DNA from 3 places in the Paenibacillus sp. AK121 genome. Region 1 is predicted to be linked to each of the others. Evidence: riboswitches for the same ligand, from Rfam matches in the RefSeq annotation. Region 1 holds a riboswitch; each other region holds the start of a gene.

Region 1 (10,903 bases):
ACACGGGTTTGATATTCAATGCGCGCTTCCTCCATTCTCCATGGTCTTGTCCCGCTTATTCTCACCATGTTTGATGTTTAAAACCTCTCATGAACATTACATACCGTTTTTGTCGGAATAATTTGAATACATCCTATCACCAGTATATGGATATATCAATTAAGATTATGCTATCAACATCATTTAAAAAATCAATGATCCAGCAGTAGCGCGACTTTCCTGGCACAAAATGTAATCAAATAACCAACCACAGGTTAATTTTCATCACAAAAAAGCCGTTTGATCCCCTACAGAGGATCAAACGGCAAACTAGCACCCAACCACTCACACTGAATTCTTTACGTTTATTACGAAGCCGCTCCATAGGAGCCCGACTTGAACGTTTTTGGATCGTACCATTTGTAGCCTGCTGCTGGAGCAGACCAAGGCTCGGGTTGCGGTTCTGTGGAAGCCGCAGGCTCCTCAAACGGCAGAAGCTTCGTCGGTTGATCCAGCGTTAAACCTGCCACATCGGATAATTTGGTGTAGTCCTGCTTCCACGCAAGCCATTGGACCGTTTGCACCAGGAAGGTGGCATCGTCCACTTCCTTGAAACCATCATATGTCTTTTTCGACTGTCCGTTTTCTTCACGCGCATATTTCGGTGTAGCATCTTCTACAGGTGATGAATCACCGATAAATGCTGCCTTGCCTTGACCTACCTTGGAGATCGCAGCATAAGGCCCTTCCGCACGGCCTCCGCCGTTATAGACACCCTGGTCTACAGCATTGCCCCATTTATTCGTACCTGTAGGGATATAGGCAATTCCTTTGGCTTTGGTAGGATCAATAATAGCCAGCGTAGATCCCGCATGCATGGCAATCGAGCGTACACCCTTGGTAATGCCAAAGGATTGATCTGCGGCTACAATGTCCGTAGCATTCACGTCACCGAGCGCATTGTAACGGAAACGAACACCAAAGTTGGTTGCCAGCCAATCGGAGCTAGTTAACCCCTGCATCGCCGGTGATGCTGCTTCTTCTGTAGTCATGCCTTTGGCCGGATTAGTATAGGCTCCACGACGGTAGCCATTCATAACCTCAGAGGAATCCCAACGGTTTTTGTTACGGTCCGCATTATAGTGGTCGGAGATGAAGAAAACACTTCCCCCGTTATTCACATATTGCAGCAGGGCAGCCTGCTCGGATGCCTTAAAGGCAACATTCGCTTCACCGATGATGAACACATCATATTGGCGCAGCTTATCATAGGTTATGGCCTGTTCTCCATAAGTAAAAGGAATGGGACGGTTCAGTTGGTCCACTGTAAAACCTACATTACGCAGTCCATTGGCAAAGTCGGAGAAGGCGCCTTCAATGACCCAATCTGCTGCCCCAGCCGTCTGTGCGTGCGTATTATCGAACAGCACCTTTTTACCTTTGCCATCCGGCAGTGTAGTACCGGGTTGACCCGGGTTACCAGGATTAGGCTCGCCAGGTTCACCTGGTTCACCCGGCTCGCTTCCGTTCACCAGTTCAACAGCGCTTGGGCTTTTCACTCCACCAAAATTATTGTAGGCGCCGAGTGTACCCGTCACACGGATTTTGTTGCCAATCAGCTCAGGATGGCCTGTTAGCCCAAATTGCCCTCTGTACGCTGATGTCAGCTGTACATCCAATAGATTAGACGTGCTACGTTCATTGGCCTGGTCGGCAATCAGTACGTTAAAATCATTCGCAAACGGAGAAGAAAAATTAGCCGTTTTCGATCCGGTAGCATGTCCGACGATGTAACCTTCCACCGTCACTGTGCCTCCACTGCCTTGGCGCTGAAGTGCCTCGGCTACTGTCAGTGCTCCCTCCGCTTTGACCTGACCGAATGGAACGAAGATCCCGATCAGCAGCGATACGATCGCTGCCAGATGCAGCACCCCTTTCAAGCGTGAACCTGTGAACCGCAAGCCTTTTACCATACGTCAATATCCCTCCTATAATTCCATAAATGTACTTGTCCTCTATCAGATTAGCTGTCTATCTTCTAATTCCTTCCTGATTTCATCCATAATTATGTAAATTTTAATCTCTTTTATCGGAAACTCGCTTGTTTATGTAAAAAATGAACCCTGCGATTGACACCGAGCACGGCATACATTACGCTAAGAAAGATATGTAGAACGGTATACGCGAATGAAGATGACGGGAGAGTCTGTCCAGGGGCTTACACGCTGGCGGCACCGAAGGAGCAAGACGCCAACACCCGGCTGGCGGATAATCTCTCAGGTCCATGTATCGTCATCTGACGCAACTCTGGAGAGAGCGCAAGCCACCCAAGGGGTAAGGCGGTAAGGACACCGTACGAAACTCTCAGGTAACGAGGACAGAGATAAGGGAAACTTCCTTATCCTGTCCTTTTTTGCGCTCACATTGTACGTCAGCATTAGGAACCGTCATAGCCGCGCAAAAACGCGGAAATACCATATACTATGGTAATAGAACATACAGGGGGCCACACCATGCGTTTCAAAGATGTATTTTCCATTATCGGTCCGGCCATGACCGGACCTTCCAGTTCACACACTGCAGGCGCGGTGCGGCTTGCACGCGTTGCCCGTCACTGGCTCGGGACGCAGCCTGACCGTGCCCGCATGACACTGTACGGCTCCTTCGCCGACACATACAAAGGACACGGTACAGACCTGGCGCTCATCGCAGGACTGCTCAATTACGATACAGACGACCACCGAATTCCAGATGCCGAGCAATGGGCGGAGCAGGCCGGGATGATCGTGGAATTTGCCGTCAGCGGACTACCCGCCCCCCATCCGAACACCGTCCGTTTTGAGCTGTGGAAGGGTGAGGATCAGCGTACACTGCTGGGTTCCTCCATCGGCGGTGGCAGCATCCATGTCCAGCAGCTCAATGAATTCCGAGTTAACCTGACCGGGGAGCTGTCTACGTTGGTGCTTCTTCACTCGGATAAGCCCGGTACATTAGGTGCGGTGACTTCAGCGCTCGGCGCCGCTGACATTAACATTGCCTATATGCACGTGGATCGCAAAGGCCGGGATGGAGAAGCACTTACAGCCATCGAAACGGACAGTCTTCCTACGGCTGAATTAATCGCAAAACTACAATCCTTACCACATATGTACGAAATTAAAATGATTAATTTGAAAAAAGGAGCTGAATCTGATGCGATTTAGCCATCTGCATGAAATCAGCGCTATATGCGCTGAGGAATCCACCACGATTGGCCGCCTGATGATTCAAGAGCAGGTACAAGAGACGAATTCAACGGAAGAAGAAATTTTCCGCCAAATGTCTGATTATTATGAAGTCATGAAAGAGGCTGTTCATCGCGGTCAGACGCAAGACACCGTATCCCGCAGTGGATTAACGGGCGGCGACGGCAAGCGCTTAGCCGAATATCTGCGGACAGGGGAAACCTGCTCCGGCGATGCCTCCGCGCTCGCCATGGCTTATGCGCTCTCCGTGTCGGAGGTTAATGCGTCCATGGGGCGCATTGTCGCCACGCCCACTGCAGGTTCATGCGGAGTCATCCCCGGTGTGTTCATTAGTGCGCAGGAGCGGTTCGGCTGGGATGATGAGCATATGGTGCACGGCTTGTTCGCAGCCGGAGCCATTGGCTACGTCATCGCCAACAATTCCTTCATTTCCGGCGCGGAGGGAGGCTGTCAGGCTGAGATTGGTTCAGCCATCGGGATGGCCGCTGGCGCTATGGTCGAGCTACGCGGTGGCACACCTGAGCAGGCCGTTCACGCCGTAGGCCTAGCGCTCAAGAACACGCTCGGTCTGATATGCGACCCCGTCGCCGGACTCGTCGAGATTCCGTGTATCGTGCGCAACGGGCTGGGAGCCGTGACCGCACTTGCCGCAGCGGATATGGCTTTGGCGGGTGTGCGCAGCGCCATTCCGTCTGACGAAGTCATTGACGTGATGCTTGAAGTCGGCAGCGCAATGCCGTCAAAGCACCGCGAGACCGCCAAAGGCGGCTTGGCCCAGACACCGACCGGCAAGCGTTTGACCGAATCCCTTACTCGCAACACATCGGTCAAAAAGGATAAGCCATAGTTTCTAAGCTTTAAACCAATTGCTTTTCCTCTATAAAACAAGGCGACTATCTCTCCTACACATTATCCTAGGGAAAGAGAATTCGCCCTTATAAAGAAAAGAGCAAGCATGCCGTCCCTAGACGTATGCTTGCTCTTTTTCTTTTCAGTCGGTTACAGATTACTGAACGGTTACCTGTACCTTCGTCATTTTACCAGCATATTTTACTGTAATTACAGCTTTGCCCTTACCCTGTGCTTTAATGTTACCGTCTTTGACGGTCGCAACGATAATTCTGGATGAGGACCAGACAGCCGGCTTGGAAACATCCTTCTCCGACTCATCCTTATACGTGGCTGTAGCCGTAACCTTAGCCAGCTGCCCTGCCTTCAAAGTCAAGGCGACTTCGTCCGTTTGCAGATATTTAAGCGTATCAACATCAACAGGCACGCTGATCACCTTACCACCGAACTTCGCCTGAATGTTAGCTTTACCGTAGCTGACCGCGGTAACCTGACCCTTTTTGACGGTGGCTACCTTATAATTGGACGTTTTCCATTCAGCTTGAGTTGTAACATCCTTTTCTTTACCATCACTGGATTTAACCACAATCGCAATCGTTTTTTGATCCCCGGATTTCAGTGATAACGCAATGGCATCCGCTTCAATCTTTTGCGCTACGTCTACTTCTACCGTAAATGTAATGGTTTGCTTGCCATATGAAGCAGTGATCGTTGCCTTACCGCTAGCATTAGCTTTGATCAAACCTTCGCTAACTTCAACTACTTTTACATTGCTAGTAGTCCAAGTGGCGTCCTTGGTTACGTCTGTTTTTGTACCGCCACTCTTAACGCCTGTTACTTTCAGCTGCTTCGTTTCCTGAGCACCGAGTGCAATTACGCGCGAGTCTGTTTCCAAACGGTCTACAAGGCCCACTTGTACGTTTATCGTCAGTTTTTTGCCGTTATAGGTTGCTGTAATAACCGCTTTACCGGCCGCTTTACCCGTAATCGTTCCCTTGGACACAGAAGCAATATCTTCCGCACTTGAAGTCCATTCTGCTTCCTTTGTAACATCTTCCTTACGCCCGTCCGCATAAGTAGCCGTCAGAGTCGCAGTATAGTCCTCATTAATATCTATCGTTGCCGTTTTAGAGGACAAAGATAGATCACCAGGTACGTTTACGGATACGGTAGCTGTAGCTGTTTTGCCGCCATAAGAAGCTGTGATCGTTGCCTCACCTGTTTTATAACCTGTGACTTCTCCCCCGCTGACAAAAGCGATATCTTCATTACTGGACTTCCACTCTGCTTTACTTGTGATATCTTCTTCCGTCCCTGTTACATAGGTTGCGGTCAGCTTGAGCTTTTTGGATTCCTTAGCATTCAAGCTCAGCTTGTCCTCGCTTAAATCCAGAAATCTAGAGGTTTCAATATCTGTCTTGATCGAAACCGTCTTATCTCCGTACTTAGCGGTCACTGTAGCCGACCCCGCTCCAATGGCCATAATCGTTCCTTTATTCACTGTTGCAATTTTTTCATCGCTTGATGTCCAAGCAGCTTTATCTGTGATATCTGTTACCGTACCATCCGGGTACACAGCAGATACCTGTATTTTTTTTGATTCATCCAAACGGAGAAAAATATTGGTTTCGCTGGCTTTCAGCTTATTCGTCTGATCCACATCCACCGCAATCGTAGCGGACATCGTGCCATATTTACCTGTGATTGTCGCCTTCCCTGTGCTATAGCCGGTAATAGTGCCTTTCAGAACATCTGCCACGGCTGTATTGCTGGAGCTCCACTCGGCAGACTCTGTAACATCCTGAGTCGATCCATCCGGGAACGTGGCTGTCAATTTAACCTTCTCCGTATCTTTTAACAAAAGAGAAACCTCTGATGTACTGGCATCCAGCCGTTTGACCTGCTCTACCTGTACAGCAATCGTTACGGTCTGTTGTCCATATACAGCCTTAATATTAGCTGAACCTGCTCCCTGAGCAGTAACTAATCCGTTGACTACAGTCGCTACCTTCTGATTATCCGAAGTCCAGGTCGCATCACCTGAAACCTGAGCTGTTGTATTATCACTGTAAGTCGCTGTCAGATTGATCTGTCCTGTACCGCTTGAACGCAAGTTCAGGCTTTGTACATTGGATGTCAGCGCCTTAACCTTTTTCGTTACATGTACCTGAACGGATTGTACCTTCTCCTTATAGGTCGCAATCACAGTGGCTTCCCCTTCAGCTTTGGCTGAAACTGTACCATTGTACACCGTAGCAATAGATGTATTATCACTTTTCCAATCTGTGCTTACGGTTACATTCGAGGTTGTCCCATCGCTAAAAACAGCCGTAGCCGTCAATGCAGCTGTATCCCCCTGTTGCAAAGTTACCTCGTTAGACGAAAGGACAATCTTGGAAAGCACTGCTTCTGCTGCAGATGCAAACCCTGCATATGATGTAAAACTTGAAATCAGGATGACCAACGCCAGAAAACCGGACCATCTATTCTTCAAAATCTAATTCCCTCCCATTTCAAAGCTAAAAATTAAGGATTTCGCAAAATCCCTACACCTACGTTTTATGTCGTCATATGGAAAAGAATAGTTTAGACTTTAGAGAAAATTTGGTCCTTATTAACTAGAATCGGTACTTTTACAGACAGCTGTAAGCTGCTGCACGAATTCTTAAATGGTGGTACTCTTCCATATTGGGATCAAGCTGATGCATATAAACGACGGAGAACTGTTCGCTCGGATCTATAGAAACCCAGGTGCCTGCCATTCCCGTCCAGCCAAATTCTCCAATCGAGCTGTTTGCATGCCCAGCCGCTTTATCCATTAACGTGCGTACACCCAGTCCATAGCCATAACCTGTATGGTATGAATTGGTGAAATCCGATAGTTGAGCTGTATTCAGATGATTTGTACGCATTAAATCAATGGTTTTTCTCCCCAATAAGTTCACACCGTTTACCGTGCCGCCATTTGACATCATTTGTGAAAATGTGAGGTAATCTTTGACTGTCGAATATAAACCTGCGCCTCCACCTTCATATATAGCATCTGGCTGATGATATTCATCCAGGAAACCCTCAATTTTTTCAAGTTTTCCGGCGGCTGTCCGTTGATACATGGAAGCCATCCGCGATTCAATATTTCCACGATAACGGTAACCTGTATTGTTCATTCCAAGCGGATCAAAGATTTCATCCTTCAAAAATCGCCCTAATGATTTACCTGAAATGACTTCAATAAGACCAGCAACAAGATCATGGCCATATCCGTATAACCATCGTGTTCCTGGTTCAAATGCAAGCGGAACTTTAGAAAGCGCTTTAATTTCTGTGCGCAGGTCATATTTCCCCTGCTTCTCCTTTAATGCTGTAATGACCTTATGCATAGCTCTTCCTGTTTCTGAAAACTCAGAAGCATACGGAATTCCTGCACTCATATTGAATATATGCTTAATCAAAATAGGGTTATCCGTCTTATCAATGTAGGTGTGTCCGTTAGGAGCAGTTTTGAATACATACGAATTACGATACTCAGGTAAATATTCATACAAAGGCTCATTCAATAAAAATTTTCCGCGTTCGTATAGCATAAGTGCAGCCGCACATACAACGACCTTTGTCATAGAAAACAAGCGATACACGGTATCTTCAGTAATCGGTTTCCGAGTTTCCACATCAGCATATCCATGATACCCTTCATACAACACTTGACCATTTTGTGCAATGGCACAACCACACCCTGCCGGCCCATTTGCTAAGAATCGTTGCAATAGCTGATCTACCTTGTCAAAACGAGACATTTTCATCCCTCCTATTTTCCTGCAAAAGAAACAAGCTTCCCCTCACGCTCTAATTCCTGTTCGAACAAGCTCAACCTGACTCCTTGTAAGCGCTTATTCCCTTGCATCTATTTTAACGGTAAACTTGGTAATTACAAAGATGATTTGTCATAATCAGATAGCTTTATACCAACAACTCTGCCACCGTCTCTTTCCAGCGATTGATCACCGATTCCGGCTCCTTGAGGCGAATTGTGACACCTGTCAAGATATCCGCATATTGAGCCGAATCTTCTCTGGCTGCAAAAACATGGGCCGCAAATCGCTCACGTACATGCTTGGCTCCGGGTAAAGCAGGCAGATGTTTCAGCGACAACCGCACATAATGCGCCTTTCTCCCGGTGAACACCGCAAGCGTTGCCTTCCCAGTACGGATCATGTTGCCTGTCGTGGTCGTACCCGGCCATAGGGCCAGACGCAAATTCCCCTCGTCCAGCGCTACAACCTCGCCCACACTAATCATCGCTATGTGCGGCCACTGATCTTCTGTAACCGTCAACAGCATCATTGCTTCTTGTTGCTTGTGCTCCAACTCCTTGCCGTTCAGCAGCGTGAACAGCTCCTTACCGATCCTTGGCGTCTGCATGAAGTATAATCCCCTTTACATTTGGCCTATAACTTCAAAATACCATAATTTACGGCTACTTACGAACGACCCTATATCCGCTCTGGAATAGGAGGAACATGAGCAGCATCCGGAATATCTTGGGGGTTTACCTTGAACGCCGATTTATACTTTGCTGGATCAGTAATGCTATCCGGTTCTGAGGTTCGCCATGTGAACAGGCATACAGGGCACAACAAAACCTCCCAGGCACCTTTAACCGGCGAATGGGAAACGACTTCTGAACGATTGGACTCACAACGGGGACAAATATGCATCTGTCAGCACTCCTTTAATCTTTCTTTGTTTTTAAAAATATTTAGCGAAGCATTTGGCTCAACTTTTTCTCCCATTCCGCTACACCCAGCGGGGAATCGAGCGGCTGCGAGTAATGGCCTCTAATATCCGGTGCTACAGGTGTCGTCGCATCCAGTATCATTTTGTGCGTCATACCTGCCGGATCAGAGCCGGGGTCAAGCGGTAAAATAGACAAGCCAGGAACAATGACAGCATCATGCTTTGGATGAAGCTTGGTGGATAAAGCCCACATGACTTGCGGCAGATTGAACGGATCGACCTTCTCATCCACCACAATCACCAGCTTGCAATACCCCAATCCATGCGGAGTCGTTAACGCACGCATTCCCACAGCCTTCGCAAAGCCGCCATACCGGGTTTTCGTGGAAATAATAGCGACCAGCCCATGCGTATACATGGCATTAACAGCTACGATTTCATTAGGAAAAGCATCCTTAAGCTGCTGAAACAACGGTACACTTGTATTCACACCGATCATATAATCCGTTTCCGTCCAAGGCATCCCGATGTACAGATGCTCAAAAATAGGCTGTTTGCGGTGATATACACGATTAATCTGAATGACTGGCATCGCGCGACCGCCGGAATAGTGACCTGTGAATTCACCGAATGGACCTTCATACTCACGTTCACCTGCTAACACTTCGCCTTCCAAAATGACCTCGGCTCCCCAAGGCAGATCCAGGTCTGCATCCTTCGCTTTGACCACACGATAAGGCTCACCCTGAATGGCGCCCGCCATCTCATATTCGGATTGATCGTACAGCAGCGGCGTAGAAGCAGCCGTTGTAATCACAGGCTCACATCCGAGGGCAATAGCCACCTTCAGATTTTCGCCACGCTCCTCAGCCTGACGGATATGGATCGCAATATCATGCTGTGGTACAGGCTGGATGCCCAAACGGTTCTTGCCTTTCACCTGCATCCGGTATAAGCCGACATTTTGCTTACCGTAGGTGTCCGGGTCATCCAGATCGCGTGAAATTAGAATTGCTTTATCCAAATAAAACCCTCCGTCCCCCTGATTCAAACGAAACAACGGCAAAATATCAAACAAATTAATATTCTCCGTAATCTCGACTTCATGAAAAGGAGCGGCGTCTTCCCGCTTCACGGGCACCGGAAATTGTTCATAGCGTCTGGCAAATTCAAAAAACTGCTCCTTGAGCGGCGTATTTTTGGGCATTCCCATCATGAGGGCATGATTGGGCCAGGAGCCCATCACATTCATTGCAATACGAGCATCCGTATATCCATAGATGTTGTTGAAAAAGAGAGCAGGCGTCTTATCTCCAAGATTGTTTAATGCTCTGTTAGCTGCTGCGAGGTCCGGCTCCGGCTTTACCTCATCGCTGATCGTGAGTAATTGTCCCTCCTTTTCCAAGGTGTGTAGAAAATCGCGAAAGTCTTTATAAGCCATCATTCATTCTCCTTCGTCTTTCGATTTCTCAATTCTGGTGCAGCCTGGAGTCATTCTGCTTCATCCCATCCCAGCGTTTGGCTGCGGTTGTGACAATACCGAACTGATCCAATGCGCGAAAAACAATATGATCCACTAATTCCTCGATACTTGCAGGATGATTATAAAAGGCAGGCATCGGCGGCAGGATCATCACGCCCATACGTGACAGCTCCAGCATATTTTCCAGATGGATACTGCTTAATGGTGTTTCTCTGGTCATGAGCAGCAGCTTCTTTCGCTCCTTCAGTATCACATCCGCTGATCGGGTAAGCAGGTTGTCCGCCATACCGATACGAATAGAGGCAAGAGTCTTCATACTGCAAGGAGCGACGACCATACCATCTACCCGGAAGGAGCCGCTAGAAATACGTGCGGCCTGATCCTTATACGAGTAGACTGCATCCGCCATTGCCTCCACTTCCTTCACCGTGTAGCCTGTCTCATAGGGAATGTTGGCAATAGCCCACGGGGATAGCACCAGATGGCTTTGGACTCCAGCCTCCCGTAATTGTTGCAATATACGGATACCAAAGATTGACCCTGTCGCTCCCGATATTCCTACAATGATTTTCTTCATATGTCCCCTCCTTCCATCCCATCGTTTTATGTTCAC
Region 2 (10,903 bases), on a different contig from region 1:
ACGGAAATTCAACTTGAAGACACCAGGACGTGAAGAAGCTACAGAAAATGTGGATGGTGCAGCAAGCGGTAGCAGTGATGAGCTTCCACATAACATTTTGGCTGCTTTCGGTGGTTCATCGAATATCAAGCATCTGGATGCATGTATTACACGTCTTCGGATTGAAGTTAATGAGAAATCAAACGTTGACAAAGCTCGTCTGAAACAACTTGGCGCCTCAGGTGTCCTGGAAGTGGGTAACAATGTACAGGCGATCTTCGGTACCCGTTCTGACACCATTAAAACTCAAATGGCTGATATCATGGCAGGACGTACACCTGCACCTGCGCCTTCAGAACCAGCTCCACAAGAGGAAAAGGAAGCCGGAGAACAAAAGCAAACGATTGTTGTGGAAGATATCGTGATGCCAGTTAACGGCGAATTGGTTGACATTTCGACAGTTCCCGATCCAGTATTTGCAGAACGTATGACAGGTGATGGCTTTGCAGTTGTGCCTAATGATGGAACAATTGTTTCTCCTGTCTATGGTAAAGTATTCAATGTATTCCCAAGCAAGCATGCGGTTGGTATTCAATCCGATGGTGGTAAAGAAGTGCTTGTTCATATCGGGGTGAATACTGTGAAGCTTAAAGGTCAAGGATTTGACGTTTTGGTGAACGAAGGCGATCTTGTGTCAGCCGGCCAACCGATCATGAAAGTAGACCTGGAATATGTGAAGGCCAACGCTAAATCGATCATCTCACCTGTCATTTTTACCAACCTTCCAGAAGGTTCTTCGGTAACTTTAAATAAAACTGGAGTATTGAAGGCTGGCGAAGATGGTATAATTACGATAAAATAAACTCTATGTGTTTCGGATTAGTTGAATAGGCGGCTTAAGCCGCCTGGTCATCTGCCCGGTATACTGCGTGTAAACAAATATTATCTTTAGGAAAGTGGGAGGAACAAATTATGCAAACAACTTTTAGAATCACGGATGAAGACGGTATCCATGCACGTCCTGCAACTGCGCTGGTAAATACAGCTAACAAATTCAGCGGTGCTGAATCTTTCGCCGAAGCTAACGGTAAAAAAGTAACTTTGAAATCCATTCTGGGTGTATTGTCTCTGGGTCTGGAACAAGGGGATACTATTAACATTATCTGCGAAGGCGCTGAAGCTGCTGAAGCATTGAAAGCTCTTGAAAATGTAATCGTTAACGAAGGGCTGGGCGAAGTTCATGCTTAAAATTTCCGGGATTGCCGCTTCGGCAGGCATAGCCATTGCCCGGGCGTTTATCTTGGAGCATCCGAATTACGCTGTAGAGAGACGCGCGGTTGGTGATGTTGAAGCTGAAATCGCAAGATTGGATGCGGCTTTGGCAGAATCTCAAACCGAATTGGAATCGATTAAGGAGAAAACGCTTCGGGAACTGGGTGAGAAAAAAGCAGAAATTTTTGCATCTCACTTGCTCATCCTGAATGATCCTGAATTGATCGATCCGGTTAAAGCTAAAATCAGAGACGAGCAGCTCAATGCTGACTATGCTTTGAATGAAGTAGCTACACAGTTTGTTTCCATGTTTGAAAACATGAAAAGTGCATATTTGCAAGAACGCGCATCGGACATGCGTGATGTAACCAAACGGGTGCTTAATCATCTGCTTGGTGTTCATTTTGTCAGTCCTGCAGAAATTGCCGAAGAAACGATTGTACTTGCAGAAGATTTGACACCTTCCGACACAGCTCAGCTGAACCGTGAATTTGTTAAAGGCTTTGCAACGAACATCGGTGGACGCACTTCGCACTCGGCTATTATGGCTCGTTCATTAGAAATTCCTGCTGTTGTAGGAACGAAAAATATATTGTCTCAAGCTAAAAGCGGCGATTTGATTATCGTCGATGGTCTGGATGGTCATGTATTCGTGAATCCTACCGAAGAAATCATTGCGGAATACCGCGCTAAACAGGTGGCATATGACAAGCAACGCGAAGAGTGGCGTAAGCTGCGTGGCGAAGCTACGGTTTCCGTTGATGGTGTCCATGTCGAACTGGCAGCCAATATTGGTACGCCTAACGATGTAGCTGGTGTTCTGGACAACGGTGGAGAAGGCGTTGGCTTGTACCGTACGGAATTCTTGTACATGGGACGCGACAAGCTCCCATCCGAAGATGTACAGTACACAGCTTACAAAACGGTTCTGGAAAGAATGGAAGGCAAACCGGTTGTAGTCCGTACTTTGGACATCGGTGGAGATAAAGAACTTCCTTATCTGGATCTGCCGAAAGAAATGAATCCGTTCCTCGGATTCCGTGCTATTCGTCTGTGTCTGGATCGCCAGGATATCTTCCGTACTCAATTGCGTGCTTTGTTGCGTGCAAGTGTACACGGTAACCTGCGCATTATGTTCCCAATGATTGCTACGCTGAACGAATTCCGTGAAGCTAAAGCTGTTTTGTTGGAGGAAAAAGAAAAGTTGGTAGCCGAGGGTGTATCCGTGTCTGAAGAAATTCAGCTGGGCATCATGGTAGAAATTCCTTCCACAGCGGTATTGGCTGACCAATTCGCAAAAGAAGTGGATTTCTTTAGTATCGGTACTAACGATCTGATTCAATACACCATGGCAGCAGATCGTATGAACGAACGAGTTTCTTACCTGTATCAACCATATAACCCATCCATTTTGCGTCTGGTGAAAATGGTTATTGATGCCGCTCACCGTGAAGGACGTTGGGTTGGTATGTGTGGTGAAATGGCAGGAGACACCACAGCAATTCCGTTGCTGCTGGGTCTGGGACTTGATGAGTTCAGCATGAGCGCAACTTCCATTCTGCCAGCACGTAGTCAAATCTCTAAGTTGTCCCGTGCGGACATGGAGAAATTGGCTACAAAAGCTCTGGATATGCAAACAGCTGAGCAGGTTGTTGAATTGGTTCAAAGCATCGAAGCATAAGGAAGGGTATCACATTTTTCAAAGGTTATATCTTTTTCCAACAAAAATTGCTGTATACATACAGCAGCCGGTATCTCAACAGATACCGGCTTTTTTGTATGCTTTGAATTGTTGGGTTGAATTTAATCTTAACTACATGCGCAATTCAGCACAGGTTTACGGGCTGCAGTGGTTTCATCCAGGCGCGTGACTGGAGTGGTATAGGGGGCATTGAGCACCAGCTCAGGGTTCTCCTCGGCTTCGCGCGCAATATGAATCATAGTGTCGACAAAAGCATCAAGCGTCTCTTTACTTTCTGTTTCCGTCGGCTCGATCATGATGCATTCCTCTACATTCAGCGGAAAATAAATGGTAGGTGGATGGTAACCGAAATCAAGCAACCGTTTGGCTACATCAAGCGTGCGCACTCCAAACTTCTTCAAGCCTCGCCCCGACATGACAAATTCGTGTTTACAATGCCCGGGATAAGGCAGGTCAAAATACGGAGCCAGCCGATGCATCATGTAGTTGGCATTGAGTACAGCACATTCGGACACTCGCTTCAAGCCATCAGGGCCGTAGCTACGGATATAGGCATAGGCACGGACGAGAATGCCGAAGTTGCCATAAAAGGCTTTGACCCGCCCAATAGAATCTCCCTGCTCTCGATCCCAGCGGTACATACCCTGCGGATCACGTACGACAAGCGGCTTGGGCAGAAAGGAAATCAGTCGCTGCTTTACGCCGACGGGTCCAGCGCCGGGGCCCCCTCCACCGTGCGGAGTACTCATCGTTTTGTGCAAATTGAGATGCACCACATCAAAGCCCATATCCCCAGGGCGGGTAATCCCCATGATAGCATTGGAATTTGCGCCGTCATAGTAGAGCAGGCCACCTGCGTCATGCACAATTGCGGCAATATCAGTGATTTGCTTCTCGAACAGACCAAGCGTGTTCGGATTGGTCAGCATGAGCGCAGCGGTGTCGTTGCCTACGGCTTGACGCAGCGCATCCAGATCCACCAGCCCCTCTGGGGTGGAGGGAAGGGTGATTGTCTCGAAACCCGCGACGGTTGCACTGGCGGGGTTCGTTCCGTGCGATGAATCCGGCACGAGCACCTTGGTACGTCGCTCGCCACGTGCTTCGTGGTAAGAGCGGATCATCATCAGCCCGGTCCATTCGCCATGGGCGCCAGCAGCGGGCTGAAGCGTGACGGCATCCATGCCGGTCAACGCAGCCAGATCATTTTGGAGCGTATGCAGCAGCTCCATAGCCCCCTGGATGCTATATTCCGGCTGATATGGGTGAATTTTAGCAAAGCCTGCGTAACGGGCAACATCCTCATTCACCTTCGGATTGTATTTCATCGTACACGAGCCAAGCGGATAAAATCCGTTGTCGACGCCAAAATTGCGCTGGGACAGGGCGGTATAATGGCGAATAACATCTACTTCGTATACCTCGGGTAATGCCGCAGGTTCGCTGCGCAGCGCATAATCCGGCAAAAGCTCTGCCACCGGACGACGGGGAACATCGCACTCAGGAAGGGAATAAGCGATGCGACCCGGACGGCTCAATTCAAAAATGAGCGTTTGATCGTGTTCCTTTAACAGTTCTTGTTTCTGATCCTGTCCGGTGTGTGTCATAGCAATCCCCCCAAGGTGTGTACAAATTGGTCAATCTCTTCTTTGGTTCTTTGCTCCGTCACGGCAATCAGCATGTGACCAGCAAGTTCCTCATAGTCCCGGCCCAAATCGTAGCCAGCGATAAATCCGGCAGCTAGCAGCTCGGCCTGGAGTTTGCTCATATCTGTACCCTCAGGCAGTTTAAGGGCAAACTCATTAAAGGTTGGTGCGTTAAACGAGGTAGATACACCTTTCAAGCTCAGCAATTGCTCTAACGCATAACGGCTTTTATGCAAATTTAGCTCGGCTACTTCCTTGATCCCCTGTCTACCCATGACAGACAAATATACAGATGCAGATAAAGCGAGCAACGCTTGATTGGAGCAAATGTTAGACGTGGCCTTTTCGCGGCGGATATGCTGTTCCCGCGCTTGCAAGGTCAGCACGAAGCCGCGTTTGCCGTTACGATCTGTGGTTTGGCCTACGATACGTCCAGGGATACGGCGCATATGCGCCTGGGAAACGGCAAAATAACCGCAGGTCGGACCACCGAGGGAGGATGAGATCCCAAGTGGCTGCGCGTCTCCTACAACAATATCCGCGCCTTGCTTACCAGGGGTCTCTAGCAAGCCTAGTGCCAGTGGATTGGCACTAACAACCATAAGCCCTTGATGCGCATGGATGAGGTCAGCCATCGGCTTCAGATTTTCCACGGCTCCGAAAAAGTTGGGATTTTGGATCAAAACAGCCGCCGTCTGTTCCGATACGGCCGTGGCTAGCGCATCGACATCCGTTACGCCATCCGAACAGCCGATTTCCACAATGTCCAAATCCAATCCGCGTGCATAGGCTGCCAATACCTGACGTGCCTCTGGATGGACAGACCTTGATACGATAATTTGTTTACGACGCGTGGCGGAAGCGGCCAATGAGCCCGCTTCCGCCAGAGCTGTAGCCCCATCGTACATGCTGGCATTAGCTACCGCCATACCTGTCAATTCGCAAATATACGACTGGAATTCAAAAATGGCTTGCAGCTCGCCCTGGCTTACTTCCGGCTGATAGGGGGTGTAGGCTGTGTAAAATTCGGAACGTGAGGTGATGTGTTGGATAACGGATGGAATATGATGATCATAAATACCTGCACCAAGAAAGCTAGCATGTGTATCTGCATTGGCGTTGTGTCCGGCTAGCTCGGCCATGTGGCGAGTTAAGGCTCTTTCGTCGAGCCGAGAGGAAAGAGGGAGTTCCCCTTGGTATCGAATAGCCTCTGGAATGTCACTGAATAAATCATCAATGGATGATACGCCCACCACACGCAGCATTTCGGTTTGGTCTTGTTCGGTCATGGGGAGATAGCGATGCTGCTTCATAGGTTCTGGCTCCTTTCGAAAAGCAAAATTTAGATAGTAAATTAGCTAATACATAGTCTTAATTGGAAAATCCAGAATTTTATATCTGACATGATCGCTTTTTTAGAATGAAGAGGATTAAGATCAGCGTAGCCGTTTATAAAAGGGGGCTGGGACCACTTCCGCACGCAGGCGTTTACCACGAATTTCGACCTCCAGCGGTGTCGATAGGGTGCTAAAACGACTGTCCACCAGGGCCAGCCCCAGATTACGCTTCAAGGTGGGCGATTGAGTACCCGTTGTGACCTCACCGATGTGTTGACCTTCAGCGAACACCGGATAATGAGCGCGCGGGATACCGCGGTCAATCATTTCCAGCCCGATTAACTTGCGAGGAATTCCTTGTTCTTTTTGACGTTGCAGTGCTTCCCTGCCGATAAAATCTCCTTTATTTAGCTTGACGAAGAAACCTAACCCAGCCTCAAGCGGTGAAATTGTGGCAGATAACTCCTGTCCGTACAACGGTAGCCGTGCCTCGAAGCGCAGCGTATCGCGAGCACCAAGTCCAGCGGGAATCAGTCCATACGATTCACCGCAACGAAGCAAACCATCCCACACGGCGGGTGCTTCCTCAGCAGGGATATAAAATTCAAAACCGTCTTCACCGGTATATCCAGTTCGCGAGACAAGTGCTTTTGCTCCGAACAATTGCACGTTCTCATGGAATCGGAAAGATGCCAGATTCGTAATATCTGTATCTGTCACGGCTGCGGTAATACGTGCTGCTTCCGGTCCTTGTAATGCCAACAATGCTATCGCATCAGACACATTCTCCAGATGAACCGATGCTGGTACGTGGCGTATGAGCCAATCCCAATCTTTGTCGATGTTGGAGGCATTCACAACGAGCATGTAGCGCTCTGGTCCTTTGCAATATACAAGCAAGTCATCGACTACGCCTCCATCGGGGTAACACAGGAGTGAATATTGTGCTTGGCCCGGTTCCAACTGGCTGACATCATTTGTGGTTACCTGTTGCAAAAAAGCCTCAGCTTCTTTGCCTTCAACCAAGAACTCGCCCATATGCGATACATCGAATAAACCTGCACGTTGTCGGACGGCCTCATGCTCCTTTTGAATGCCGCTAAACTGAACGGGGAGTTCCCACCCGCCAAAGTCAATACAACGAACCCCGGGCTGCGTCCCGTAGGACGAATATAGTGGTGTTCTTCGCAAATTAGACATTTTTCCACTCCTATCCAGTGTAATCGGCTAAACAAAAAAGACAGGCTAAAAGAAACGTATAGACGGCAGTCCATACTCTTCTTTCAGCTCTGTCCTTGATACCAGAAAGTTACCCCGGTGTGAACCAGGTTTCCCCTTGGGTGATCCGCTCTTTTCACGGATGCTCTCCAGAGATGCGTCCGGCAGAGGTCCTTTTGCCTGAGAGATTCACCTGCAATGCAAGTTTACTCCTTCGGCGCTACCTTTTGGATCAACGGTATGTTAACCGGCTTTGCAGATAACAACTTGATCCGATTCGCGTGCCCAACTGTCTCACAAACGACAACAGCGATGCGAATATTTTTGGTAGTCTCTCCCTCCGCGTTCATCCGCGTTTGCAGTTGTCGAGGTATTTTCAAAGCAATTACTATAACCCATTAATACGCAAATCCATTCAAAATGTCAATAAAAATGTCATATAAAACAATATGGAAAACATTTATTGTATAAATAAGGATATGTAAGCGTTTGTTACAAGTTATCATTTTTTTATAGACTGCGCTATATGAGTTGGTATGGAGTAGTTTTGTTAGTATTATTGACATGGGTGTTCTTGTTGTCATAATCTTAACTTGTCTAATACAGGTGATCAAAAGCATTTTATTCATGTGGAAGTGAGGCGAAGCAGGATGAGTGAAGTGAAACAGCAACTTTGGTATACAGACGAACATGAGTGGGTTCAGCGCACAGTGGATGGGACGTTGCGGATCGGCATTACAGACTTTGCACAGCATCAATTGGGTGATATTGTTTTTGTGGAATTACCTGGGGCGGGAACAACGATTGGACAGGGGACGGAGATTGGTACAATTGAATCGGTGAAGACCGTATCCGATCTTTTTGCTCCGGTGACGGGAACCGTTTTGAAAGTAAATGAAGCTCTGGAAAGTACACCTGAGTTGGTGAATGAATCACCCTATGAAGAGGGGTGGATGATCGAAGTAGAGATGAGCAATGATGTCGAGGAAGCTCTGGGCAAGTTGCTGTCTGCGGAGCAGTACGAGCAGTTGATTTCGGATGAGCAATAATGAGCAATACAGCATGAAATAATAGCGCTTTATTTCTGATTTTTTATATGGATATTGAATTAAATAAGAGCATCGTTAGTCCGCTCAGTTTTTGTATAAAATAGTCGCTATGACCTGACATAGCGGCTATTTTTTGTTGTCTTTTAGAAGACGTATTTACGTTGTTTGCTCAGACTTAGAAGAGAGCATCACTATAAAATTGTGTAGATTTACAACAGTGTTTTTTCGACTAATTTCTATTGTTATCGGCCATATTAAGAAGAATTATGCAGGTATAATGCCTTGTCGTTACTTTAAATTTAAATGTTGTCATCAACGTTCATGACGAAAGTACGTTTTCATTTCGTTGATGAAGATAGCGCTGTCATTTAGTATGAATTTTAAGAAAAGGTAGTGATGCTATTTACTCACAAGGAGGATATGAATATGAGCACAGTGGACACAAAGTCCAGTTCAAACGGTGGCGCTCGTGTCGCCGTACAGCGTTTTGGCCGCTTTCTCAGCGGTATGGTTATGCCCAATATGGGAGCCTTTATCGCATGGGGATTAATTACGGCCCTTTTTATTCCGACCGGGTGGTTCCCAAATGAGGGTTTTGCACAACTGGTTGATCCGATGAAAAATTATTTGCTGCCACTGCTGATCGGTTACACGGGAGGCACGATGATTCACGGACAGCGTGGAGGTGTGATCGGTGCCATTATGACGATGGGGGTCATTGTGGGGGCCGATATCCCGATGTTCCTGGGCGCGATGGTAGCTGGTCCGCTGGCTGCATGGATATTGAAGAAGTTCGATAAGGCCATTGAGGGCAAAGTCAAATCAGGTTTTGAAATGCTGGTCAATAATTTCTCGGCTGGGATTATCGGTGCCATTCTAGCATTACTAGCGCATGTGGCGATCGGCCCGGTCGTGCAAACCATCAGTCAAGTGTTGTCGACAGGGGTACAGTTCCTCGTGAACGCAGGGCTACTGCCGCTTGTCAATCTCATTATTGAGCCCGGAAAAGTATTATTTCTCAACAACGCACTGAATCATGGAGTATTGAGTCCGATTGCGCTGGAGGAAGCTTCAAGAACAGGAAAATCCGTTTTGTTCATGCTTGAATCCAATCCTGGCCCGGGACTCGGTATTTTGCTGGCCTATTGCCTGTTCGGTAAAGGCTCTGCGAAGTCGTCTGCTCCTGGTGCAGTCATTATTCATTTTTTCGGCGGGATTCATGAAATTTATTTCCCTTATATTTTGATGAAGCCGATTCTGATTCTCGCTGCTATAGCAGGGGGCGTTGTGGGAACCTTCTGTTTTATGTTGACAGGTGCCGGACTGGTTGCTGCTCCTTCACCAGGCAGTATCATTGCTTACTTCCTGATGACACCCAAAGGCGGATATTTGCCGATGCTGAGCGGAGTTATCGCAGCTGCGGTCGTATCCTTTGCGGTTGCCGCAGTATTACTCAAAACTGGTAAGCAAAAAGAAGAGGGGCTGGAGGAAGCTGCATCCCGTCTGAAAGATATGAAAAATCAAAGCAAGGGTGCAAGCGCTAACGCCACTGTAATGGAAGATAACCGCGCATCCGATCGTGCTGCCGAGATTGCCGCAGATCGAACGCTTAAGGATAAATCCGAGGTGAATAAAATTGTCTTTTCCTGTGATGCAGGTATGGGTTCAAGCGCCATGGGAGCCTCAATTTTGCGCAAAAAAATGAAACAGGCGGGCGTGGGCGTTACGGTAACGAATACGGCAATCAGTGAAATTCCACAGGATGCGGATATTGTCATTACACAAAAAACGTTGACAGACCGGGCTAAAACGGTAGCCCCGAATGCTGAGCACATTTCCATTGACAATTTCCTGAAGAGCCCTGAATACGAAGCGCTAGTTGAACGGCTAAAATCCGATTCTTAATCCCCATAAAGTCAGGCCGGCTGTATACAGTTTGTATTTCCTGCTGGAAGGGATGAGAGCTTGGGAAGGAACGGTATGCGCTTATGAATATTACGAAACGACAATCTGACATCGTAGAGTATCTTTTGGAGCAGCCCCAAGAGGTTACGGCCGGGGAAATTGCTGAGAAGATCAATGTCAGCACAAGGACGGTTCATCGGGAACTTGGCGCAGTTGAGTGTTGGTTGGCGGCTCATGAGGTAAAGCTGGAGAAAAAATCAGGGATCGGTATCTATGTGGATGCCGGCCCGACTCAGCTTGCAAGTCTGCGGGAGCAATTACTGCATACGAAGTCAGACGAATACTCGGCTGAGGAGAGAAAAATTGTAGTTCTGTGCATGCTGCTGGATACACAGGAGCCGATCAAGCTGCTGGCGCTAGCATCGGATTTGAAAGTCACAGTAACTACGGTCAGTCATGATCTGGACGAATTACAAGGCTGGATCGCAGATCGAGGGCTCGTGCTTGTGCGCAGACGGGGATACGGTGTCGAGATTACAGGCCGGGAGATAGACAAAAGACGGGCGATTTCTGAGCTTGCTCTCGAATATTTGGATGAATCGGATCTGTTTTCCGGCCGAGAGGAGCTTCGTCCCGTGACACGTGTCACAGAAAAATTGATGGAGATGATTGGCAGGGAGAACCTGCTAACCGTGGAAAATGCCCTCTGGCAGCCTCATGACCAATGGCTGAAAAACATGGTGGAAAGCAAATATATGGAACTGCTGATTCAAATTTGCGTTTCTCTGGCACGTCTGC
Region 3 (10,903 bases), on a different contig from region 1:
ACTTATTTTCTCTAATTCTACAAGTGTTGCACTACCATAAATATCATTTTCAGATTTCATAATGTCATTTAACCGTTCTATCGATACTTTCGTCTCTTGGTATGAGCTTGCTAAACTTAATAAATATGAGGTTGACGAGATGATCATTGAAAGGTAGGTGTTAATTATAGTGAACTGCCCTACACTCATTTGGCCAATTACAACTTTATGACCTCCAATTCCAATTACAAATATATAGCAGATGATCAATATAAATTGATTTAGATTTGAGAAAATATAATTAGTTTTCACTTGTGAAGTCGCAACTCTAAATAATGAATTAAATGCTTTATTTAACCGCTCATTCATTTCATTAAAGAGTACATTCTTCTTTATAAAAACCAATTTGTTAATTTGTTCGACTTTTTTAGAGTAGTATTCATTTGCTTCTTTTTTGTATTTCAAATTTGCTTTATACAATTTTTTTCTAAAAACCACATATGTAAATATATAAAATGGAATAAGCGAGAAAATTATAACGCATAGTAGTACATCAGCTTTTAAAACAATAATACCGCTGACAATTATTGTTATTACTTGCAATACTAAGTTAGAAATATTATTTGAAAAAAAGTCAACTACTGTGGATGAATCATTATTAATTTGGTCAACTAAGTATGCATTATCCTTATCTTTGAAGACCGACAGTTTGGTTTTAAATATCTTTTGATAGATATCATTGCAGATTTCGTATAATAATAAATTATTCAATTTGGTAGAGAAAAGAGCAGTTAAATATTGTATGAGAATGTTTGCTATATTTATAATCCCCAGTAACAGTACAAAATATAAAATGATACTTATATTACTTTTTGATACTAAATAATCAATATATATGCCTGTGATGTAAGGCACAATAATTCCTATAATCCACAATACTGAAGTAACTGCAATGTAAAAAAATACATACTTGCGCGTTTTTGAAAGGTATTTTTTCAAGTATTCTAGGACTATCATATTCATCACCTATATTTCATATTAGGTAAATCTTAGCGAGATGCTGAAACAGCATCTCGCTAAGTAATGTTACTTCTCTTAAGCTACATCTTGTAGGAACAAGAAAGAGTACAGCCACTTGAACCGTGGAAAGGACAATGTGCACTTACTTGTACAGCACTTTTTACCAATACGTCCATGGTTTTTCCCTCCTTAAATTTTAATTTATATAAATAACATACAGTTGAAAAACTATATGCTACTTATCACTTTTGAGCTGCAATAGAAAATGCACTGTTTTCAAGCGTGATATTTATTTTTGCTTTACCTGCCCCATTTATATAGTTATATGTTAAGTTTGGTCTAAACAATGGCCATCCCGCAGGAACACTTAATGCACTTGCAGTCGTCTTAACTGTAACCGTGTAATCGGAAGCTCCTTTACTAAAAGTTAAGGAACCTGAACCTTTTGTATTGTCATAATTAATGGCTTTTGAGTATCCTACAGGCACACGAACTGACATTGAGGAACCATCTACACCTGTGATATCAAGATTAGTATTTAGCTCTGGAAGTGAAACTCCAGCCTTTGTACTTTCCACCGTTATTTTTTCATAACTTTTTTCAGGAATTAAAATATTAACTCTGTCGGAAATGCCGTTAACTGAGCCTTTCCCCTTTACTGTGATGTAAATTGTAGATCCACTTAATGTAGAAGTGACAGTATACAAGGATTTGTTATACTCATAACTAAAATCACTTGCTGAAGTTTTTGTAACGGTGACATTACAATTTATAGCCGTTAGATTGATATTCTTAACATCATTTGAAGCTGCATTACTTGAAGAACCTAATGGCATCCCCATAAGTAAGAAACCACATAAAACAATACACATTTTTTTTAGCATTAACATGATTCAGAAACCTCCTTCTTATTTTCCGTTAATTGTCCAGCCAGTAATACTTTCGTGCACTCGGTAATATACTCCTGCAAATTATAACGATATTGCTCACATATGTTAAAGTCCGCCATTCTATTGTGAGGACATCCTCCTAAACACACAGGTAAGTACTTACAGTCTGAACATTTTTCATCTTCAGTAGGATCATATAATAAATAACAACCAAGAAGCTCAGTATTCCATTTCACTGATGTATCTTCATTTATAATTCCAACACACTGCTCAATAATTCCAATATCGCTCCAACATTTATATAAATGACCAAGAGGATCAATAACGAAACTATTATACTTGTCCGCAGAACAATAATTACCTTTAGGTGCAGGATAAATATAACTAATTGGGATATCATTTTCCGACATAAATTTTAAATTAAATTTTGAATACATCTCGTCTGTCAAGCACTTAGTTCCCTCATACTTTCCATTCGTCGGCGTAACTAATCCTAGATAAGGTATTACATTTTCCAATAAAGAATTTTCCTTTAAGAATCCTACGATTTCATGTAAATTCAACCAGTTGTCTTGGTCAGTATTTATTCTCATAAATATCTTAATCATCCCTTTAATTTGCTTGAGGTTATTCATTATGACATCAAATGTCCCTCTTCCACTTACTAAAGGGCGTCTAAGATCATGTACTTCTTTAGGACCGTCAACAGTGACTTGAATATCATTTACTCCACATGAGATTAACGTTTGAACTGTTTCTTTATTTAAAAGATAGCCGTTTGTAATGACACTGGCCGTATATTGTATATTGTTTTCTTTACATATTTCCAAAAAATCTTCCGATATCCTAACTATCTGCTTCATTGCAATCAAGGGCTCACCGCCATACCATGTAACATTAAGAGTGTCAAGTTTACTAGCATTTGTTTTAACAAAATTGACTATACTTTGAGCTGTTTCTTCACTCATAGTTTTGTTATGATATTGGTCTTTCTCAAAACAGTATACACATCGAAAATTGCAGGCCATTGTAGGGGCAATTGTTAGCATTAAATTAGAAGATTCAAACCGATTTTTTAAGAGGTTTACCTTTACATATGCTTTTTCATTCATATTATCTTCTACGATATAGCCACATTCGATAAGATTTTTAAGATAAGTATCATTATTTATTGCCAATCCATTGTTTGTAAGTTCGCAAAACTGTTTATAGTACTCCGGTTCAAGAACTGCCAATGCACCTGTTCGAGAATTATAAAGTACCGTTTTATCGGTATTTTCAATAATGTCATTAAAAATAAAGTTATATTGCGAAGCTTTCATTTTAGCCCTCCTTAGAATGGATACGGTCCCTATGTAATTATGAATCGATTATTAATTAGTGACAAAATTCACATAAGTTTTAAAAATAAAATGTACGCTCATTTTGAGTTGCAAATTTCATTCTTGCAGTGCATCCTAGATAGCTTTTACTTCTCGGCTTTTAATGTAGCATAAGGCAAAAAGAAAAAATAAGCTTGTATCCTGAAATGCAAAAAAATCCATCTCAACGACCAAACATGTCAGCTTCATGTGATATTAATATTTTTGTTGCCTATATTTCTTTAATGGCAAAGTACGTTACTTGTTAATTCTTTGTTTATATGTCCAAAGAAAATAAAGGATTAGACTGCTTGAGACAGCAGCAAAGATTAAAAGCACTAGGAGCGTGCAGCTGCTTGTTCCTGCCGTTGTCGTAACGCGAACTTAACCAGTAGAGCTTTAGCTGAATACTTTTATATAGGCTGAAAATAAGGTTTCTAAGCAATAAAAAAGAACGTATCCATTCCCTCGCCTGGGCTACGTCCTCTCCACAGTATAAGTATGCATTTAAACTTTTACCAACAAAAATTCCATAACCTGATGGTAATTGTTTTCATATGTAAAACATCACTTCGAATAGACTTTTTTTACAATATACTGGATTTATATAACATATTTGAGGTGGTCTATTTGTTTCAAGTTGCTGTTTGTGACGATGATCCCGCAATGCATAAAATTTTACAACACTTTTTCATGTGTATGTCAGTAAGTGAATCCTTAGATTTTAATCTACAATTCTTTTTATCGGGGGAAGATCTAATCAAATCTTATAGTTCACAAGAGCGATACTCCTTTCATATTATCTTGTTAGATATTGAAATGAGGGAATTATCGGGAATTGAAACTGCAAAACTTATTCGCCTTTTTCCTGACCGAGAAGTTCAAATCATATTTCTAACTAACTATCCAGAATACATGCTAGAAAGTTTTGAAGTACAAGCATTTCAATATTTACTTAAACCCCTTACTTATAAACTCTTTGTAGAAAAGATAAATAAACTATGTCATTATATGCGTTCTTCAGTATCCCACTTTCTATCTGTGAAAAATAAAACTGAGCATCTTGTATTGAGACACTCTGAAATCATAGCCATCTCAAAAGGTGAAAACAATTACATCCATAATGAACTTTGTATTGCAACGGATTCACACAACTATTTTATTTCCGGAACGTTGAAAGCGGTTTATGAACAATTAAAATATCCGTTTGTGTTTATACATAGGTCAATAATCGTGAATTTAGTTCATATACGTAAGTTTTCAACTACTTCTGTTATTATGTCAAACCAACAAGAATTTCCTGTAGGTCGTTCTCACGCTAAATCGCTTCGTGAGGCGTATGCTCGTTTTATAATTTCTCGTTTTCAGGAAGGGTGAGTTTTTTGAATCATTGCGTTTACATTAATGTCACCTCGTTTTCTAATTACTCTTTATTTTTGTTTAGCACAACAAAGCAAAGTGATTTTTCCAATCCAATAGTTAACCTTTTTTTACTTTTCGCCTCTTTATACTTCATACTTATTATAGTACTATTCGTTCATTATTTAAAAAAAGGAAGAAAATACAAGATAGGGATTATGTATTATTTTGTAATATTAATAGGAACATCGTTTAACTTATTCATACATTATAGTTTATTTTCTTTAATGAAATATAATTCATTCCTTATAATGTCAATAATATGTATTATTGGAATGAACGTAATTATTGTCTTTCTAATGGACAAGCTGATAGAAAAGTCAAACCTCTCACGCTTTTTTCAAAAGCAAATGCTGATGCAAGAAAAACATTATAAAGAAACAACTCGATCTCTTAGTGATATCAAACGAAGTATTCATGATTTCAAAAAACAGTTAATATTTGTCCGTGCTTGTCTACAAGAACAGAGGACGGAAGAGGGTGTTAATCACATTAACCAAACTCTAGAAAATATAGAATCACCACGACTTCATATAACAACAGGACATCTTGTTATTGATGCCTTGGTAAATCACACTTTCAGCATCGCTGATAAAAGTGGGATAGCTTTCTTTCATCAAATCCATATTAACCCTGCAAACATTAGTATTGGAAGTCATGATCTATGTATTGTCTTAGGTAATGTTTTCGATAATGCTATTGAAGCTGTAAGGCAGCTTCCTAGAAAGAAAGAGCATTCAATTCATTTGGAAATTTTAACCGATAATTCTGCCCTATGGATTTATGTTCGCAATTCAAAAAGTAATTGTCTCAATACAGCATTCTCAACCAAAACATACAATTCCCCTTCAAAAAAACATGGGTATGGATTACTTAACATCCATCAAGTAATAAAGAAGTACGGTGGTTATTTAAATACAACAATTACGGATTCAAATTTTCAAATTACGATTATGATTCCATGTAATAACCCTTAGATTTGTAAACATTATGAATTAATGGCTATTCAGAATAAATAAAATGTCGGTAAATACCAGTCTTATAACAATTAAAAGGGAGTGTCCTCAAGCCTGTGATGGCTGAGAGCACTCCCTTTTATTATTTATGAATTGATCGTTTGTCCTTTTTCTTCTACTTGGATAGCCGCCCCTACATTGGCACCTGCAAGAATGCCCTTTTTCTTATTAGGATACAAAGAGTTCATATAGGTGCGAGTTTCGGCAACGACAATTCCCGACAAGCCGAGCAATGCAATCAGGTTCGGAAAAGCCATCATTGCGTTAAAAATATCTGCCAGCAGCCAGATGGCATCGAGCTTGATGAACGCGCCTCCGGCAACCAGTATGATGAACAGATAACGGTATGGTTTAATCCACTTGACCCCAAGCAAATATTCAACACAGCGTTCCCCGTAGTAGTTCCAGCCAAGTATCGTTGTGAACGCAAATAAAATAAGGCTAATCGTCACGAGCTCTGCTCCAGCCGGAAAGGCACTGGAAAACGCATGCTGAGTCATCAGACCTCCATCATCATTTCCACTCCATATTCCCGTAACCAGCAATGTAAATCCTGTCAAATTACAAATAATCATCGTATCGATAAAAACGCCCGTCATGGATATTAGCCCTTGTTCTGCGGGCCATTTCGTCTTAGCTGCTGCTGCTGCGATTGGCGCACTTCCCAAACCAGCTTCATTTGCAAAGATCCCTCTGGCAACTCCGCTTCGCATTGCCAGCATAATCGTGGCTCCGGCAAATCCACCCGTCGCAGATGTTGTCGAGAAAGCCCCTTGTAATACTAGTGCGATCGCATGAGGAAGCTCTCCTGCAAACTTAATGAGTACGATTAAACAAACCACGATATAGAGCCCCGACATGAATGGAACAATCTTTGTGGATACCTTGGCGATACTTTTGAGTCCTCCAATCGTAACAACAGCCGTCAATACGGAAATAATGATTGCTGTAACTACTGTTGGCACGCCAAAGCTACTTTCCGTAGAAGAAACGATAGCCTTTACTTGCGGAAAAGTACCGATTCCAAATAGTGCTACAAGAATACCAGAAAAGGCAAACAACATCGCCAGCGGCTTGAAACGGCGGCCAAGCCCGTTTTCAATATAATACATCGGTCCACCCGAAAATTGTCCGTTCCGGTCTTTAACACGGTATTTAACGGATAATAACCCTTCCGCATATTTGGTTGCCATCCCGAAAAAAGCTGCAACCAGCATCCAGAATAATGAACCGGGCCCACCCAGTTTGATCGCTGTTGCGACACCGACGATACTTCCCGTACCTACAGTAGCTGCGAGTGCCGTACTCAATGCTCCAAAGCTACTGACATCCCCGCTGCCTTCGTCCGGCGCTTTACCAATTAGCTTGAGCGCTAAGGGCAATCGAATAATCTGAAGCATCTTCAGACGGATCGTTAGCCACAACCCAGTGCCCATGACGAGAATTAGAAGCGGCGCTCCCCACATCCAACTGTCAATTGTTTCTAATAAATGTACCAAATTCATTTCAACCCGCTCCTCCAGCATATTAAAAAACAAAAAAGAGTCAAATCCGTTGATTCGACTCCTGGAGAGGTTAAAGGCACGAAAAATAAACCAATTTGTACAGGATTTTATCTCTAAAAAGCCTAGAGTATTCCCTGTCACAGGTTATTCGCGTCTCTGTCCTTTTGCCTGAGAGTTTAAGCAGATGATAATCTGCGGTGCACCTTCGGCGCCCAATTAAGGGTCTCTCCAGAGTTCTGTCCGTTTACGGTCCCTGCTTGTTGCTGTAAATCAGCTTAAGCACCTGAGAGTTTTGCCCCTTCGGTCGGAACTTTCGTTCCATCTCCCGCAAACATCAACCAGACATATGAAATTTTTATTTATTATACAGAAAACTTTCAGCGTATTACAAGTGAAAAATTTGTGAAGCCCTCTGACAAATCAATAGGGTGTCTATACAAAAAGCGGGTACAGCAGATTGCATCCTAAGGATTTTCTCTGCTGTACCCGCCAAAACGATATAGAATTACAATTCTTCACCATTGGTTGCTATCACATTTTTATACCAGTTAAATGAGTCCTTTTTGGAGCGTTGGAGCGTTCCGTTACCGTCATCATCCAGATCAACGTAAATAAATCCGTAGCGCTTGGACATTTCGGAAGTAGACATGCTCACAAGGTCGATAGGACCCCAGCTGGTGTAACCAATCAGATCAATACCGTCAGCAATGGCTTCCTTCATTTGGGCAATATGCTGACGCAAGTAATCAATGCGATACGTGTCATGCACAGAGCCGTCCTCTTCTACCTTATCGTACGCACCCAGGCCATTTTCCACGATGAACAGCGGCTTTTGGTAACGGTCATAAAACGTATTTAGTGTAACACGCAGGCCGATCGGATCAATCTGCCATCCCCAATCGGAGGACTGCAAATACGGATTTTTCACACCGCCAATCAGGTTCCCTGCTGCCTTTTCTCCTTCTGGACCTGCCGATACGGCCAAGGTCATGTAGTAGCTAAATGAGATAAAATCAACCGTATTATTTTTCAAAATTTCAGCATCGCCGGGTTCTGTCTGGATCACAATATTATTTTCTTCAAAATAGCGGTTCATATAGTTGGGATACTCCCCACGAGCATGCACATCCGTAAAGAACAGATTCATTTGATTTTCATGCTGTGCTTTCAGAATATCCTCTGGGTTACACGTATGTGGGTAGCTTTCAATGCGAGCCAGCATACAGCCGATCTGAGCATCCGGAATGATCTCATGTCCCCGTTTGGTCGCCAGTGCACTTGCTACAAATTGATGGTGCAATGCTTGATATATCGCTTGTTGCTTGTTTTCTACACGGTCAATAACCACACCGCCGCCAGTAAACGGACTCATAGTCATGACATTGATTTCGTTAAAGGTCAGCCAGTATTTTACTTTATCCTTATAGCGTGTAAATACCGTTTCGGCATATTTTACGTAATGATCTACGACTTCGCGTCCCAACCAGCCATTATACTTCTGTGTCAGACCTAGCGGTGTTTCATAATGTGACAATGTTACCAACGGCTCAATACCATACTTGCGCAGCTCATCGAATACATTGTCGTAAAATTGCAATCCTGCTTCATTCGGCTCGGCATCATATCCATTCGGGAAAATCCGCGACCAGTGGATGGACATCCGGAATACTTTAAAGCCCATTTCTGCAAACAAAGCAATATCTTCTTTGTAGCGGTGGTAGAAGTCCACTCCTTCACGCTTTGGAAAACGGGCGTTTACCTTCCCTGCCAAGATGTCCTCCAGTCGTTCAGACGAAATTTCTATAGCATGATCGTTTTTACGTTCTGCCTTAGGTACATAGGCTATCATGTCTGCGCTGGACAGGCCTTTTCCATCTACGTCAAAAGCACCTTCCAATTGGTTGGCTGCAGTTGCCCCGCCCCATAGGAAGTTTTGCGGGAATCCTTTTAGCGTCTTCGTCATGGTATGAAAACCTCTTTTCTTATCTAATGTTTTCACTCTAGTCAATAACCCATCAGGTGCTGCAATGCGAATCAATAACTAACGGTGACCGTTATCCTTTGAAATGCACCGATAGATGCTTTAAAATAGACGTAATGCCCTCATAAGCATCCTAATTGTTGTAACGCGTTTCATGTCAAGTATTTTTTTCTTAGGTGAGGAGAAGCATCATGTCGAATCTTGATCAAATTGCAAAACTGGCGGGCTTTTCCAAAGCTACGGTATCCAGAGTGTTAAATCAGTCCCCCCATGTAAGCCACGAAACCAGAACTAAAATTTTAAAAATCATGCAGGAATTAGATTATGTTCCTAATCGGAATGCGATTTCTTTATCCAAGGGCCAAACGCTTCAGATTGGTATCATCACATCAACTATTAATGAAATTGTTCTGGCATTTCTGGACAGCTTTGTAGAAATCGCAGGACAATATGAATTTCAAACCATTATTTATACTTCGGGAGAAGACAAAAAGAAAGAGCTTCAAGCTTTCGAGGATTTAAAAAGAAAAAGAGTCGATGCGCTGGTCATCATTTCCTGCGTGAATGACACTGATTTTTTGAGTACTTATTGCAAATATGGACCGATCGTGGCATGGCAACGAATGGAGCATACCGATATTCGCTCCGTCGCAATGGATCAGTATGAAGGATATATGTTAGCGCTCAAACATTTGATACAAAAAGGTTATACACGTATAGCCAATGCTTTTGGTCGTCCGAGCAGCATCAATACTCACAGCAGACAACGTGCTTATGAGCAGATCATGAGTGAACACAATCTGCCAGTGTTGCAGCACTGGAACTATTCTTCTATTTATAACATTCGTGACGGCGAACAGGTTGTGCGCAATTTATTACAGCATCGTGAGGAATTTCCGGAGGCTATTTTGTGTGCTAACGATTATGTAGCAGTGGGCATTCTCTGCGAAGCGCGCAGACAATTGCTAAAGGTACCAGAAGATCTGGCGATTGTTGGGTTTGATAACACGGAGCTGGCGCACACGATGGGAATTACAACGGTTCAAAATCCCATAATGGCTCAGGCACAAAATGCTTTTTTCATGCTTTCTCCTCAGCTGATTGGACGCCAAGTGGAGCTTCATTCGCTGGAGTACAGCCTCATTGAGCGTACGACCACTTAAAGTTACTGTTGACTCGCAAACTAGGCAAATGGGCCTTAATATAAAATATTTTTTTGTCGAAAGAGAATAAAATATATTGAAATCGCTTTTTTTTGTGCTACAATAGCACTATATCGAAGGATTGTGACCGGTGATGCGGGCAATGCCTGAGTTCAATTGAGTGCTATTGTTAACAATAGTATTGAATTGTGCTTGGGCATTTTTTATTGGTAAAGGATGGGAGGGGGGAACTTCAATGATTATTGAGAAGGTGCTCAATAACAACGTCCTGTTGACTAAAAACGATAAAGGCAAAGAGGTTATCGTCATGGGAAGAGGTATTTCCTTCAAAAAGGTGGCTGGCGACCAAGTCGATGATCATAAAATAGATAAGATTTTCATGTTAAATGAAAACGAGTTCACGGCCAGACTAACTGAGCTGCTGAACGATATTCCCGTGTCTCATCTGGAGGTCGTGAATGAAATCGTGACCCATGCAGCAGAAGTGCTGGATACGGAGTTAAGTGATAACATTTATTTAACATTGACCGACCATATTCATTTTGCCATACAGCGGGAAGAAAAAGGAT

What was found. A riboswitch is a leader RNA that binds a small molecule or an ion and turns the genes downstream of it on or off. The one in region 1 is predicted to bind glycine.
Region 2: another riboswitch for glycine. It lies ahead of gcvT (glycine cleavage system aminomethyltransferase GcvT); the one in region 1 lies ahead of sdaAB (L-serine ammonia-lyase, iron-sulfur-dependent subunit beta).
Region 3: another riboswitch for glycine. It lies ahead of KSP24_RS12760 (alanine/glycine:cation symporter family protein); the one in region 1 lies ahead of sdaAB (L-serine ammonia-lyase, iron-sulfur-dependent subunit beta).

Annotation. Positions count from the first base shown of each region.
Region 1 covers NZ_JAHPJM010000016.1:7,993-18,895, reverse strand. The annotation lists gene KSP24_RS22120 (ABC transporter ATP-binding protein) at 1-19, opposite strand, end outside; gene KSP24_RS22115 (DUF6359 domain-containing protein) at 348-1,952, opposite strand; glycine riboswitch at 2,167-2,281, shown strand; gene sdaAB (L-serine ammonia-lyase, iron-sulfur-dependent subunit beta) at 2,493-3,182, shown strand; gene sdaAA (L-serine ammonia-lyase, iron-sulfur-dependent, subunit alpha) at 3,172-4,071, shown strand; gene KSP24_RS22100 (Ig-like domain-containing protein) at 4,231-6,567, opposite strand; gene KSP24_RS22095 (serine hydrolase domain-containing protein) at 6,707-7,867, opposite strand; gene KSP24_RS22090 (pyridoxamine 5'-phosphate oxidase family protein) at 8,031-8,492, opposite strand; gene KSP24_RS22085 (non-oxidative hydroxyarylic acid decarboxylases subunit D) at 8,564-8,788, opposite strand; gene KSP24_RS22080 (non-oxidative hydroxyarylic acid decarboxylases subunit C) at 8,830-10,248, opposite strand; gene KSP24_RS22075 (flavin prenyltransferase UbiX) at 10,277-10,867, opposite strand.
Region 2 covers NZ_JAHPJM010000001.1:84,042-94,944, forward strand. The annotation lists gene ptsG (glucose-specific PTS transporter subunit IIBC) at 1-841, shown strand, start outside; gene KSP24_RS00375 (HPr family phosphocarrier protein) at 952-1,227, shown strand; gene ptsP (phosphoenolpyruvate--protein phosphotransferase) at 1,220-2,932, shown strand; gene gcvPB (aminomethyl-transferring glycine dehydrogenase subunit GcvPB) at 3,061-4,557, opposite strand; gene gcvPA (aminomethyl-transferring glycine dehydrogenase subunit GcvPA) at 4,554-5,909, opposite strand; gene gcvT (glycine cleavage system aminomethyltransferase GcvT) at 6,033-7,133, opposite strand; glycine riboswitch at 7,213-7,309, opposite strand; glycine riboswitch at 7,312-7,412, opposite strand; gene gcvH (glycine cleavage system protein GcvH) at 7,802-8,200, shown strand; gene KSP24_RS00405 (PTS mannitol transporter subunit IIBC) at 8,627-10,105, shown strand; gene KSP24_RS00410 (BglG family transcription antiterminator) at 10,189-10,903, shown strand, end outside.
Region 3 covers NZ_JAHPJM010000006.1:63,971-74,873, forward strand. The annotation lists gene KSP24_RS12735 (ATP-binding cassette domain-containing protein) at 1-996, opposite strand, end outside; gene KSP24_RS12740 (hypothetical protein) at 1,242-1,889, opposite strand; gene KSP24_RS12745 (radical SAM/SPASM domain-containing protein) at 1,883-3,211, opposite strand; gene KSP24_RS12750 (LytR/AlgR family response regulator transcription factor) at 3,881-4,627, shown strand; gene KSP24_RS12755 (sensor histidine kinase) at 4,945-5,646, shown strand; gene KSP24_RS12760 (alanine/glycine:cation symporter family protein) at 5,772-7,190, opposite strand; glycine riboswitch at 7,337-7,432, opposite strand; glycine riboswitch at 7,444-7,528, opposite strand; gene KSP24_RS12765 (glycoside hydrolase family 1 protein) at 7,696-9,153, opposite strand; gene KSP24_RS12770 (LacI family DNA-binding transcriptional regulator) at 9,363-10,334, shown strand; gene licT (BglG family transcription antiterminator LicT) at 10,570-10,903, shown strand, end outside.